DNA from 2 places in the Asticcacaulis sp. SL142 genome. Region 2 is predicted to be linked to the other one. Evidence: riboswitches for the same ligand, from Rfam matches in the RefSeq annotation. Region 2 holds a riboswitch; the other holds the start of a gene.

Evidence for each region. Region 2 has a riboswitch for cobalamin ahead of OVA03_RS08505 (TonB-dependent receptor plug domain-containing protein). Riboswitches for the same ligand answer to the same signal wherever they lie in the genome.
Region 1: linked by a shared signal. The riboswitch ahead of metE (5-methyltetrahydropteroyltriglutamate--homocysteine S-methyltransferase) and the one ahead of OVA03_RS08505 (TonB-dependent receptor plug domain-containing protein) in region 2 are both predicted to bind cobalamin.

Annotation. Positions count from the first base shown of each region.
Region 1 covers NZ_CP113061.1:2,108,814-2,116,030, forward strand. Annotated here, with positions in the region: gene OVA03_RS09545 (sensor histidine kinase) at 1-221, shown strand, start outside; gene OVA03_RS09550 (response regulator transcription factor) at 218-868, shown strand; gene OVA03_RS09555 (response regulator transcription factor) at 978-1,370, shown strand; gene metE (5-methyltetrahydropteroyltriglutamate--homocysteine S-methyltransferase) at 1,367-3,718, opposite strand; cobalamin riboswitch at 3,826-4,016, opposite strand; gene OVA03_RS09565 (NADPH cytochrome P450 oxidoreductase family protein) at 4,126-5,490, opposite strand; gene OVA03_RS09570 (FAD:protein FMN transferase) at 5,494-6,510, opposite strand; gene OVA03_RS09575 (DUF2271 domain-containing protein) at 6,514-7,044, opposite strand; gene OVA03_RS09580 (PepSY-associated TM helix domain-containing protein) at 7,089-7,217, opposite strand, start outside.
Region 2 covers NZ_CP113061.1:1,862,345-1,869,561, reverse strand. Annotated here, with positions in the region: gene OVA03_RS08505 (TonB-dependent receptor plug domain-containing protein) at 52-1,896, opposite strand; cobalamin riboswitch at 2,009-2,193, opposite strand; gene OVA03_RS08500 (DUF2608 domain-containing protein) at 2,308-3,210, shown strand; gene OVA03_RS08495 (sulfate/molybdate ABC transporter ATP-binding protein) at 3,207-4,247, opposite strand; gene cysW (sulfate ABC transporter permease subunit CysW) at 4,272-5,117, opposite strand; gene cysT (sulfate ABC transporter permease subunit CysT) at 5,114-6,040, opposite strand; gene OVA03_RS08480 (sulfate ABC transporter substrate-binding protein) at 6,072-7,115, opposite strand.

The DNA.
Region 1 (7,217 bases), 250 kb from region 2:
TTGAGGATAACGGGTCTGGCATTCCGGCCGATCATGTTGAGGACGTTTTCAGTCCGTTTTTTTCGACCCGTGACGAGGGTATGGGCATGGGGTTGTCAATCTGCCGCTCGATCATACACGCTCACCACGGCCAGATATGGACCTCTCCCGCCACCCGCAGTCAAACGGGCACCGTCATGCAATTCACCCTGCCTTCGATCTTAGCCGGCGTCGCTCCATGAACGCACCCTTGCCCCCGGCCCTGACCATGTATAGTGCGCACGTCTTTATCGTTGATGATGATGCCGCCGTTTGCGAGGCCTTATCCAGCCTGTTTCGCTCCATGGGCTTTGAGGTCAAATGCTTTTCCACGGCCATGGCGTTTCTGGCCCACAGCCTGCCCGATGCCCCGTCCTGTCTGGTGCTTGATATCCGTCTGCCCCTCATTAGCGGTCTTGAGTTCCAGAGCCAACTGGCGCGTCAGAATCTCCATATCCCCATTATCTTCATGACCGGCCACGGCGATATCCCGATGTCGGTGCGGGCCATGAAAGCCGGCGCCGTTGATTTCCTGACCAAGCCGTTTCGCGATCAGGATATGCTGGATGCGGTGGCTTCGGCGATAAGCTTTGATCGTGAGCGCCGTCAGGGTGAAAAAAGCCTGCTGAGCTTACGCGAACGCTATAGCGCATTGAGCCCGCGCGAGCAGGAAGTCATGGCCTTTGTCACGTCAGGCCTGCTCAACAAACAGATCGCCGGCAAGATGTCGCTCAGCGAAATTACCGTCAAGATTCATCGGGGCCACGCCATGAAAAAGATGCAGGCCCGGTCGCTGGCGGAACTGGTCTCCATGGCCCGCAGCCTGGGCCTTGACCCGAACGGCCGCTAATCCGAGCTTAAACCATCGTATGATATCTCTTTAATCGTCAGGCTGGCATAGTGATAACTATAACCGGCAGCCATACCGACTTCCGGAGTCTTATAAAGGGCCCCGCCCGGTGTGTAGTTCCGCGCTTTCCCGAGCACTGAGTGGTGTTATCATCGCCGTTATCGATGATGATGAATCCGTGCGTGAAGCGCTGATCAGTCTGCTGCGATCCTTCGGTTATGCCACGCTGTCGTTCGCCTCGGCCGAGCAATTCCTTAGCGACGCCCGGCATGAGGCCATCGGCCTTGTCATCACCGACGTTCAGATGCCCGGCATGGGGGGTCTGGGGTTACAGGATCAGATGCGCACCCAGGGCCCGAATATTCCGCGCCTGTTTATGACCGCCTATCCGGAAAAAGACATTGAGGCCCGCGCCCTGGCGGGCGGGGCCTCCTGTTTCCTGCGTAAGCCATTTGAGGCTGAAACGCTGATCGCCTGCGTCGAGGCAGCCCTTAAGGGTTAAGCCGTTTCGCGCAGTGACTTAGCCGCGGCCACCATGTTGACCAGAGCCGGCCTGACCTCATCCCACTTACGGGTTTTCAGGCCGCAGTCGGGATTGACCCAAAGCTGGGCATCATTAAGCCGTTGCCGCGCCAGTGACATCAACTCGGTCATTTCACTCACCTCCGGTACGCGCGGACTATGGATGTCATAGACGCCCGGCCCGATCTCATTTGGATACTTTTTCGATTTGAAGACATCGAGCAGTTCCATCTTGGAGCGTGATGTCTCAATAGAAATCACATCAGCGTCCATGTTCGCCACGGCGTCCATGATGTCGTTGAACTCCGAATAGCACATGTGGGTGTGGATCTGGGTGTCATTGGATACGCCAGTCGAGCACAACCGAAACGCCTCGACCGCCCAGTCGAGATAGGCTTGCCAGTCGCCGCGCCGCAGCGGCAAACCTTCGCGCAGGGCCGCTTCATCGATCTGGATCATCTTAGCCCCTGCGTTTTCAAGGTCAGACACCTCATCGCGGATGGCGAGCGCAATCTGGCGGCAAGTTTCCGAGCGCGGCTGATCATCACGCACAAACGACCAATTGAGGATGGTCACCGGCCCGGTCAGCATCCCCTTGACCGGCCTCTCAGTGAGGCTTTGGGCATATTGCCACCATGAAACCGTCATCGGTTCAGGTCGCGAGACATCACCATACAGCACCGGCGGGCGCACGCAACGCGAACCATAGGACTGCACCCAGCCGTGTTTGGTGAAGGCAAAGCCGGATAACTGCTCACCGAAATACTGCACCATGTCGTTGCGCTCGAACTCGCCGTGGACCAGCACATCAAGCCCGATGTCTTCCTGCCAGCGGATGGCGCGTTCAGTCTCGGCTTTCAGGAAGGCGTCGTATTGCGAATCGTCGATGGCACCCTTGGCGTGATCCGAACGGGCCTTGCGCACCTCAGAGGTTTGCGGGAACGAGCCGATAGTGGTGGTAGGAAAGGCGGGCAGGTTAAACGCCTGACGTTGCAGGTCGGCGCGAATGGCAAAGGCATGTTTGCGCTGAGCCTGATCTGGCGTCACGGCTTTGAGACGCGCCTTAACCGCCGCATCATGGACCTTGGGCGAGGCGGCGCGGGCCGCGGCGGCCTCTGCCGAGGCGGTCAGTTCGGTGGCCACATCACCACCCGACAGCGCTTTGGACATTACCGACAATTCGTCCATTTTTTGCAGCGAAAAGGCCAGCCAGGATTTGACATCCTCATCGAGCCCTTTGTTTTGTCGCGCATTTGAATCCGAAAACCGCTGCACGCTTTTCGGAATGCGCGCAGTCTCCAGATTAAGGTCGATCGGCACATGCAGCAGCGAACAGGACGGCGCGATCTGAAGGTTGCCACGGTCGGCGACAATTTTCAGGCGCTCAAGCACGGCGGGCAGATTGGCGCGCCAGATATTGCGGCCATCGATGACACCCAGCGAAAGGGTAAGCGTCTTTGGTGCAGCCTGCACAACCGCTTCAAGCTGCTCCGGTGCGCGCACCAGATCGACATGCAGACCCGCGACCGGCAAGTTCACCGCCGTCTCCAGATTATCGCCCAACCCACCGAAATAACTGGCCAGCATTATGCTGATTTGCGGCACCTCTTTGGCGAATGCTGCGTAGGTTTTTTGCAGGGCGGCCGTCGTTTCAGCATCCCCGTCCAGCACCAGTACCGGCTCATCGATCTGCACCCAGTCAGCGCCAGCGTCCGCCAGCGCTTTCAGCACCTCGACATAGACCGGGATCAGGCGCTCAATCAACGACAGGGGGTTCGCCAGCCCCTTGCCCAGCTTAAGGAAGGTGACCGGCCCGACCAGAACCGGACGGGTGTGATAACCCAGCGCCTTGGCCTCTAAAAACTCTTCGACGGCTTTTAACGATGTCAGTTTGAATGTCTGATCATCGTTAAATTCCGGCACCATGTAGTGATAATTGGTGTCGAACCATTTGGTCATTTCCTGCGCCGACACGCCATGCCCGTTGCCATGAACATGGCCATGTTCGCAGGTCTCGACGTGACCCGCCTGACTGCCGCGCGCCATCGCGAAATAGGTATCGAGGTCAACCGCCTCGCCATAAATCGCCGGAATCGCCCCGACCATCAGGCTGGTGTCCAGCACCTGATCATATAAGGAAAAATCATTCGACGGGATGATATCGACCCCGCGCGCCTTTTGCCGCGCCCAGTTGACGGCACGCAAATCTTTGGCGGTTTGCAGGAGAGTTGCTTGGTCGGACTTGCCCGACCAGTAAGATTCGAGGGCGAATTTAAGTTCGCGCTTAAGGCCGATACGCGGGGTGCCTAAAGATGCGACGGGGATAATAGATGACACGGTAACCTCTGTGCTGTGAGCGTAAGGTTCTGGCCATGCGCCTGCGCGCCCGCAGCGGCTGCGGGCTAAGGACGCACCGCCTGAGCCCTCCGCTCCGGGTGAAATATGAGGTCGCTGGCAGGTCTCCTGGCTCACGGGTCAGGGCTTAAGTCCGCCTTCTCAGGGGCATAAGTCCCCCAATGGCATATGAACCTTAGCTTACCGCGCACAGTTGCGGGGGCAGCGCCGGAGTTTAACCGGCTTCCCTCTTAGCCGCGCCGGTTTGGCAACCGACGCAGAACCACGACCCGCACAGCTATAGGGTGCGCATTCTGAAGAGTCAATAAAGATATAAACATATCTTTATATGATTATATCACGTTTGAATTTGGACTAACCGTGCGTGCTCGCCTTAGTTGTCAGTAAAGATCGCGGCGATAGCGTCCGTCAGCCAGAGCCTGATCCGCCCAATCATCGCCCATGATCGTGCGCAGGGCCTTATCGACCCCCTGCCCCATCGACAGCCCGCCGCAGACCATAACCGCGCCGCCACCCGTCAGAAAATCGCGCACCCGATCAGAGGCGGTACTCAGGGCATCCTGCACATAGGTGCGCTGGCAGCTGTCGGGCCGGGAGAAACACAAACTGAGATCGCTCAACTCACCGGCCTGCACGCGCGCCGTCAGCGCCTTGCACAGGGCGCCATCGCGGATCGGATGGCGCTCGCCATAGATGACCCAATTGGCCTTATGGCCCACCGACAACCGCGCATCAATATGGGCATTGAGCCCGGCAAGGCCCGACCCCGCCGCGATCAGCAGCAGCGGCCCGTCACCTTCAGGGGTATGGAAATTTTTGTGCGGTTTTGTGCGCAGCATAACCGTCTGACCGACACTTAAGTCATGGGTCAGCAGGCCCGACCCCAGACCGCGCGCACCGTCATCCTTGATGACCGCCCGCACATAGAGTTCAACCGCGCCTTGGACCGGCAGGGACGCCAGCGAATAGTCACGGACATGGCCATCTGGGGTCATGATTTCTGCCAGATCACCGGCCTGCCAATCCGGCAAGTCGCCGCTTTCGGGCTCCAGAACCACTCGGTAAAGTTTCGAGGCGTCACTGTCGGGGTTAAGGCATTCGCGCGCTTTCAATTGCCATGCACCGTAAGCCGCTTTGGGATCAAATGCCTCCGACTTGGCCCCTAGATCCGACAGATTTCCATACCACCGGTTCAGCGCCACCGGATCAAGATCATCGACCTCGATCACCTCAAAATAGGGCTTGGCCCCGCTGGCCCGCAGCCAGTCATAAACCTTACGCCCAAACGCACAAAAATCGGCATAGGACTTATCGCCAAGAGCCAGCACCGCATAATCAAGGTGACTGAGAACCGCGCCATCGTTCATGACCTTGGCCTCGAACCCCAAGACACTATCAGGCGCATCGCCATCGCCAGTCGTCGAGGCCACACACAGGACATGCTGCGCGCTTTCCAGATCACTCAGTTTCAGGTCAGCCATATCGATAATGCGCGCGACCTGCCCGCCGTCTGTGAGGCGCTTAAGTGTCGCCGTCGCAATCTCTTCGGCTTGACCGGTCTGGGAGGCATAGACGACCAGCCACGGGGTCGCACCTGCCGCCGCCTCACGCTTGAGGCGCGCTTTTTTCCGCTCACCGGCCCATATCACCGCGCACATGATCAGGTAAAGCGCAGTTGCCCCCAGCACCCAGGCCCATGTGACCGGATCGCCCTGCACCTCGGCTATGATCTGCGACAATCCCATCTCTTACTCTTCAGTCCCATAGGCCGCCATCAGCGGGCTTAAGCGTTCAATTATATGCTCATCGTCCCGCACCATAATAAGAGCGGCAACGCCGTGCTGCGCACAAAATGCCATAGCGCGGGCAGCCCCCATCACCATCAGGGCGGTGGCCAGAGCATCGGCGCGCCAGCAATCTTTGTCCATCACCACCGCCCCCGCCATGCGATTATCAAGAGGGCATCCGGTGACGGGATCAATCGTATGGGCGTAGGTCTTATCATCATGCACAAAATAGCGCCGCCAGTCGCCGGACACCGCCACCGCCTGATCACAAAGTGCGATCAGACTACGCCCAAATGTTGCACCCGGCACCCGATCAATCTCCACCCACCATGGCTGACCATCAGGGCGCGCGCCGATCCCCTTCAACTCCCCGCCGATTTCGACCAAAGCCGACACGACATCGAATTCATCGCGCAGAATATCCATCAGGCAATCAACGGCATAGCCCTTAGCGATGGCGTTGAGATCAAGCCGCAGATCTTCGGGATGGATCAGCCCGCCGTCCTGCACCACCAAATCGCGCCAGTCAGAAGGTCGCGTTTTCAGCCCGTCCCGCACCGGCTCTGGCGGGAGGCCGGTATCGACCGCGCGCGATCCAAACCCCCAGGTCTCAACCGCCTCCAGCAGACACGGATCAAACGCGCCGTCCGTCAATTGCGCGACCTCAACCGCCTTAGCCACCACACCCAGTAACATAGGCGGCAGCGTCACATGCTGCCACGGCCCTGCCCCGTTGAACCGGCACAAATCCGATGACGGCCTATAGGGCGACATCTGAGCGTCGATCTCGTCCAGACAGGCCTCAATCCGCGCCCGCGCCTCAGTCGCATCACCCCGCCCCAAGACCGCCTTGACCTGCCATGACGTGCCAAACGCCTGTCCGCTCAAGGTCGTGATGATGGCATCGGCAGGCGGCTTTTGCGGCACATTGACCGGCGGGATAAAGATGCGCACATCGTCTGGCGCGGCCACAAACATGGGTTACGGCTTATAGGTGTAGCTGATGGCCCCCAGCTCGCTGGCCCCTTTACCCGAACCGTTCGACGCCTTGGTCAGGTTGAGTGGCACGCGCACGATCTCAAGGCCACCGGCTTCGCGTGAGGCTTCGATGACAAGGTTATACTGGCCCGGCTTGATGCCTTTCAGGCCATTGGCCTGCGTAAAGTTCACTGTCTGGCGGCCCGGTGCCTTGGTGGCTGAGGCCAGACCGTCAGGCATAGTGGTCAGGGAACGGCCGCTTTTGCGCCACCAGGCGCGCATATCCTTGAGCCACTTCTTGCCGCCGTCGTCCTTCATCTTGACGTCGTACCAGACAAACAGATTGCCGGCGTGCGCCCCATCAGCCGTTTCAATCCAGCCAGCCACATAGGGCTTATGGTATTCGGCGACGGTCAGGCGCGGCACCTCGACGGTGACGGCAAGCTCGGCGGCAGATGCGCCCGCCGCGGCCCCCATACCCCCAGCCACGGCAAACGCGGCCCCCCAACCCGAAACCTGAGTAACTTTGAACATGACTCTACCCTTATCAAAATACCGACCGCATCCCGCAGCCGTTGTTAATGTACAAAGACCATAAACAGGATGAACGGGGCCAGAACCCCAAATCCGATCAATGGCCAGGTGATGGCGCGGGACTTGGCATAGACCCACAAAAGCCCGAACCCGGTCAGGCAAAAGATCACGCA
Region 2 (7,217 bases):
TTCCATCAGGCTTAACCACCGTTAAGCTTTTAGCCTGTCTTGGTGACGTTATTAATACAGATTAGCGCGAATACCGAGCCACAGACGACGTCCGGCTGAGCCGTAGTTCGCTGCCGTTTCATAGTCTTCGTCAGTGGCGTTCTCAACCCGGCCAAAGACGGTGACCGTGTCGTTGAGGCGGTATGCCGCCCGCAGATCGACCAGAGTATAGGCACCCAGCTCGCGGGTGTTATAGATATTCTCAAACGACTTGCCGGCATAGCGCGCCGAGGCACCGAGCGATAAGGCATCGGTGGCCTGCCAGTCGATATGGGCATTGGCCAGATGCTTAGGGGCGCGACCCAGATCGTTCTTATAGGTCAAGCTGTTCTTGGCATCGTCGCGGGCGATGATATGGCTGTAGTTACCGGATATCTTCACCACATCACTCAGGTCGCGCGCGGCTTCAAGTTCGATGCCGTAGGCCTTGGTCTGGGCGATATTGCCATAGGTGAAGGTCGACATATCGTAGTCGATCTGGTTTTCCGTCTTGCGGCCAAAGACCGACACGCCATAGCGGCCATTGTTGGCACCGTAAACATCAACGCCGAAGTCGATATTAGTGGCCTCTTCGGGCTTCAACGCGACATTGCCCGACCAGCCGTCATAAAGCTGATAAAGGCTGGGGGCCTTAAAGCCCTGACCCAGACTGGCGTGCAGAACCACGGCATCACTAAGCGCATAGGCGGCGGCGATCTGGCCGATGGTGTTATCGCCAAAGGTCGAGTGGTCGTCGCGGCGGACGCTGGCGTTCAATGTCAGGGCGTTGATATCCTGACGGACCTGCGCGAACAGGCCGTTTAGCGTTACCGATTTGACAAGGCCGGTGGCGATGATTTTAGAACGCTCAGACGATGCCCCAAAGACGAACTGGGTGGCTTCCGACAGTGTGAACGCGCCGGTATAGTCATAGCTGAATTGCCGACCCTCAAAAGGATAAGAGGTCGCATTGGCCAGATCCGAGGTTTCGCGCTCGGTCTTGGTCTGGCTGATGGTGACGCTGTTTTTCAGGCGGCCCTCAAGCATCTGGTTATAGTAACCGACGCTGGCGACACTTTCATCCTGTGTACCAAAATCAAGAGTATCGGCCAGAGCAAACGACGCATCATAGCCGTCAAAATCATAGTCGCTTTCGGTGTGGCTCAGGCGGGCCCGCAGGCCCGATGTCTCGGTCAGGGCGTAGTTCAGATAACCGTTGAGGTGCTTTTGTTCAAAGCCGTCTTTCTCGGAACCCGTGCGCAACGATGACACACCTTCATCGTCGATATAGGCCCCTGACAGGCCCCAGGTCAGACGATCCGCCTTGCCGCCGATTGAGGCGCGGGCCGTGATGTAATCCTCAAGCCCCTCAACCGATACACGCGCTTCGAATGGCTTTTTCGGGGTGCGGGTGGTGATGGCGACCACGCCGCCGATGGCCTGAGAGCCCCACAGGGTCGATAGCGGCCCGCGCAGGACTTCGACCCGCTCGGCGTCATTCAGCGCCAATAGGCCGAGGTTCAGACCGCCGCCGATTTGCGACGGGTCACCCAGTTTCACACCATCGATCAGGAACAGGCTGCGGTCGCTTTCCGCACCTCTGAAACGGGCGGTGCCGACCTGACCGGGGCCGCCGGTTTGGGCGATCGAAACGGACGGCGACTGGGCGATCAGGTCGCTGAGGAACAGTTCCTGACGGGTTTCAATGGTCTCGGCATCAAATACGGTGACGCTCTGGCCGACCTTGGACAGGGCGACAGGCTCACGGGTCACGGTGACCACGACTTCAGTAATTTCACCGCTATGGGCGTGGCCGGCCACGGTCATCAGGGCCAAGGCCGAGGCGGTGGTAAGCGCGGCAATAAGGTAGGTTCGCATGGGTCGTATAGTCTTTCGCAGACGAAGCAACAGCCACGGATCATCGATCCGCGCTGTCAAACATATCGCCGCTCAGGAAAGGCTCCCGCTCTTGTGACACACCCCGATCACGCAAAGGACGACAGCAAAGGGCAGGTCTCCTGACTTGCGCCTCAGACATTTGCGGCCGCCTTCCCGAAGTTACCTTCAGTGGCATATGGCCGAAAACTCAGCGCTTACAGTTGCGGGGACAGTCCGGGGTTTACACCCGGTTCCCTATTAAGCCGTTCTCACGGCACCTCTTGCACGGCCGGGGCATTAGGCCGTTTGCGGTCGGGGGTCAAGGGTTTAGATGCGGTTTTTGGACGCTTAAGCCTTGACCCTGCGGGCATTTTCGGGTTTGCCAGAGGTATCTTATGAAACGAGGGTGTGATGAAAATTTGGGCAGGGATATGTGCGGCGGCGTGGATGATGGCCTCAACTGTGGTCGCGCAGGCTGCGGGGTTTACCTCTATCACCGACCTGAAAATCGCCACCGATCTGGCCCACAGCCTTAAGGCCGATAAATCAAAGCGCGTGCTGGTGGTGTTTGACATTGATGACACCCTGCTGACCGTGCCGGGCGACCTGGGCTCCGAAGGCTGGCTGGGTGGCAAGCTTGACGGGGCACAAGGCGAGCAGCGCAATGTGATCCTTTATGAGCAGGCCCTGTGGCTGACCCTGGCGGGTCTGAAGCCCACGCAGGATGACGGTCCGCAGCGGGTGCGCGACCTGCAATCGGCAGGGATTCCGGTCTATACCCTAAGCGCGCGCGGGTCCGAGTTACGCGGGGCGACCGAGCGGGCGCTGATGGCCGTTGGCTATGATTTCAGTGGCGCTCCGGAATGTGAAAAGCCGCTATGCACCCGTCGCGGGCGTCTGGGCGATGACGAAATTCGCAAGGCTGCCGGAAAGGTCAAGGTGACCCTGCCCGAGGGACCGCACCGCGACATTACCGTCTCAGACGGTATCATGCTGGCCGCTGGTCAGGACAAGGGCGTGATGGTTCAGCTTCTGGCGGCATCTATCAGCCGGAAACCCTTTACCGATATCGTCTTTGTTGACGACAGCCGCCGCAATATCGATGATGTTGTGCGCGCCGCGACCACCACGTCGAATCTCACATTCCACGTTTTCCGCTATGAGAAAATCTGGCTGCGTAACGTCGATTTGCATGACAATCCGGCCCGCCTCAAGGCCGCCGATGCGCAGTCGGACGCTATCCGCGCCAGCCTGTGCGCGGCGTTCGACAGCGTACTATGCGGCTATAGCTACGGGTTTGGACGCAGGGATTAATTCCCGAACACATAGACCTTGGTAGGGCGGACGTAGACGGTATCGCCCAGTTTCAGGTCGCTGGCGTCGGAATCGTGGGCGTGCTGGGTCTCGAACACCGTGCCGTCCTCGGCCTGCACTTCAAGGCGCAGATTGGCACCGGCCGGCAGGATCGATAACACCTTACCCTTAAAGCCCGGCCCGTCTTTGGACAGGTGGGCATCGAACGGGCGGAAACGAACCACTTGTGGCCCTGTCAATTCACCTGAAACAACGGCGGGTGCGGTAAAGCCCTCGAATTTCGCTTCTGCGCCACTGACCGTCGCCGTGACCTGATTATTGGTGCCGAGGAAATCGAACACGAAGCTGGAGACCGGTTTACGGTAAAGCTCAAGCGGTTTGCCGATCTGCTCAATCTGGCCATCTTTCAGCACCACGACGCGGTCGGCAAGGTCGAGGGCTTCTTCCTGATCATGGGTGACGAAGATGGTGGTCACGCCGGTTTCGTCATGGATGCGGCGCAGCCAGCGGCGCAAATCCTTGCGCACCAGAGCATCGAGCGCGCCGAACGGTTCATCCAGCAACAGAATGCGCGGCGAAATGGCCAGCGCCCGTGCCAATGCCACCCGCTGACGCTGACCGCCGGACAGTTGTGATGGGAAGCGCTTACCCAGGTCTTCAAGCTGAATCAGTTTCAATAAGCTCTGAACCTTGGCCTTGATCTCAGCCTTTGAAGGGCGATCTTTGGCCGGGCGGACGCTAAGGCCAAAGGCGATGTTCTGCTCGACCGTCATGTGGCGGAACAGGGCGTAGGATTGAAACACCATGCCTATGCGGCGTTCGCGCGCGTTCAGCGCCAGATAGTCTTCGCCCTCAAAGGTCACGCTGCCGGAATCGGGCTGATCAAGACCGGCCAGCAGACGCAGCAAGGTGGTCTTACCCGATCCCGACGGGCCAAGCAGGGCGAGGAACTCACCCGAATGGGCCTCAAAAGACACATTGTCGAGGGCCGCGAAATCCGAGAAGCTTTTGGTGATGTTTTGAACGGTCAGGGACATAATATTCGGGTTCTCGAAAAGCGGTTAGTGCCTGCGATGGGCGGCAAGCTCGTCGGCAAAGCGCCACTCAAGCAGGGTTTTAAGTATCAGGGTCACAATAGCCAGCCCCGCCAGAATCGACGCTGTGGCAAAGGCCGCGACCGTATTATATTCGTTGTATAACACTTCGATATGCAAAGGCAGGGTGTTGGTCAGGCCGCGAATATGGCCGGAGACGATGGACACCGCCCCGAACTCACCCATGGCGCGGGCGGTACACAACAAAACCCCGTAGGTCAGGGCCCATTTGATGTTGGGCAAGGTTATGCGGAAAAACACGTCCCAGCCGCGCGCGCCCAGGGTGACGGCGGCGATTTCTTCATCCGTACCCTGATCGAGCATCAGCGGAATCAGTTCACGCGCCACGAACGGTAGGGTGACCAGCACCGTGGCGATGACCAGCCCCGGCAGGGCAAAGACGATGCGGATATTATGGGCATCCAGCCACGCGCCGAACCAGCCATGAGCCCCGAACAGCAGTATCCACACCAGACCCGAAATGACTGGCGACAAGGTAAACGGCAGGTCAAGGACCGACAGCAGCAGGCCCTTGCCCGTGAACTCAAAGCGCGTGATGCACCAGGCGGCGGCAATGCCGAATACGGCGTTCAATGGTACAGCGATGGCGGCCACCAGTAGGGTGAGTTTGATGGCGCTAATAGCGTCCGGTTCCAGTATGGCCGCGAGATAGGGGGCGACACCGGTTCTGAACGCTTCAAACAGCACATTGACCAACGGTAGGACGATGACCAGCGCGATCCAGAACAGGGCAAAGGCCAGAAGGGCGATGGCGGCCGGTGATTTGGGTGCTTCGGGAGCTTTGACTTTCATGCGCGGCCTCGGCGGGACAGGAGCACCTGAACAAAGTTGGTGACTAGCAGGATGGTGAACGACAGGGCCAGCATGGCGATGGCCACTGACGCCGCACCGGCATAGTCAAATTCTTCGAGCTTGATGACGATCAACAGCGGCGAAATTTCGGAAATATAGGGCATATTACCCGCAATAAAAATGACCGAGCCATATTCCCCGACCGCGCGGGCAAACGCCAGAGAAAAGCCGGTGATCAGGGCGGGCGCCAGTGACGGTAAAATCACCCGGATGGCGGTCTGCATTGGGGTGGCCCCAAGGGTCAGGGCGGCTTCTTCGACCTCGGCATCAAACTCAGCCAGAACCGGCTGAACCGAACGCACCACAAACGGCAGGCCGATGAATACCAGCGCGATAAAAATCCCGATCGGCGTATAGGCGATCTTGATGCCCATCGGGTCGAACAATGAGCCTACCCAACCATTGGGGGCATAAAGGCTCGACAGCGACACACCGGCCACGGCGGTCGGCAGGGCGAACGGCAGGTCAACAATGGCGTCGATAATCTTCTTGCCCGGGAACTCATAACGCGTCAGCACCCACGCTACGATAAGGCCGGCAAACAGATTAACCAGGGCGGCCCAAAAGGCGGTGGTAAAGCTCAATTGCAACGCCTTAAGGACGCGCTCATCGGTGACGGTGCGGATAAAGCCGTCAAGTCCGGCTTCCCAAGGCCTGAGCACCAGCGCCACCAGCGGCAGCAGCACGATCAGCGACAGATAGGTCAGCGTGATGCCTAATGACGCATGAAAGCCCGGCAGGACGTGCTGGGTTCTGTGGGTAGCCTTGGGCGGCTTAAAGCCTTCGGGTTTTATCTGATGCGGCGAACGCCCGTTTGTCTCCAAGCGGGCGTCTCCGGCAGATATAGGGGTGTCTGTCGTCATGGATTACAACGCTCACGAAAACGGGGGCCGTTTAGGCTTTGAAGACTTTGGCGGATATTTGATCAAACAGGGCGCCCTGCTCGAAGTGGCGGGCATTAGCCGTGGTCCAGCCGCCAAAATCCTTATCGATATTCAGTTGCTCAATGGCCGGAAAACGGTCAGCAAACGATTTGAGCACGTCCGCGTTGGTCGGGCGGTAAAAATGCTGCGCCGCCAGGGTCTGGGCGTCTTCGTCATAGAGCCCTTCCAGATAGGCCTTGGCCAGCGCTTCGGTGCCATTGGCCGCGACGTTTTTGTCAACCCAGGCGACCGGCGTGTCGGCGGCAATAGACAGCGACGGATAGACGATGTCGAACTGAGCACCATCCTTGGCCGCGCTCATCAGGGCCTCGGATTCCCAGTTGATCAGTACGTCGCCCTGACCGCGCTGAATGAAGGTCGTGGTCGCCCCGCGCGCACCGGTATCCAGCACCGGCACATTTTTAAACAGGGCCTCCAGGTAAGCCTGCGCCTTACCTTCATCGCCATTGTTAGCCCGCAGGGCCCAGCCATAGGCGACCAGATAGTTCCAGCGTGCGGCCCCCGATGTCTTCGGGTTCGGTGTAATGACCTGAACGCCGGGTTTTACCAGATCGCCCCAGTCCTTGATGCCCTTGGGGTTGCCTTTGCGCACCAGCAGCAGGATGGTCGAATTATAGGCGACGGAATTGTTCGGCAGGCGTGACGCCCAGTCGGCGGCCAGCAGGCCGGTGGCGGCCACCGCGTCGATATCGTGGGCCAGAGCCAGTGACAGGACATCGGCCTTCAGGCCATCGACGACCGCGCGCGCCTGCTTGCCCGACCCGCCGTGGCTTTGGTTGAAGGTCGGAGCCGGTTTGCCGCCGGTGGCGTATTTTTTGGCAAACAGGGAATTATAGGCGGCGTAAAATTCGCGGGTCGGGTCAAACGATACATTCAGTAAGGATTGGGCGGCCGGCTTGGCACAGGCCGAAAGGGCCGTCGCCGTACCGGTCATCAGGGCGGCACCGGTTACGGTTTTCAGAAACTGGCGCCGGGAGGCATCTGAATTCTTCATATTCGGTCTATCCCTATGTTCGGTATGTCAGCGTTCTGTATGTCAACTTTGCCAGTCGCTTGCGAGACTATCAAAGCCTTAAGGTCAGCGCAAATCAGGAAC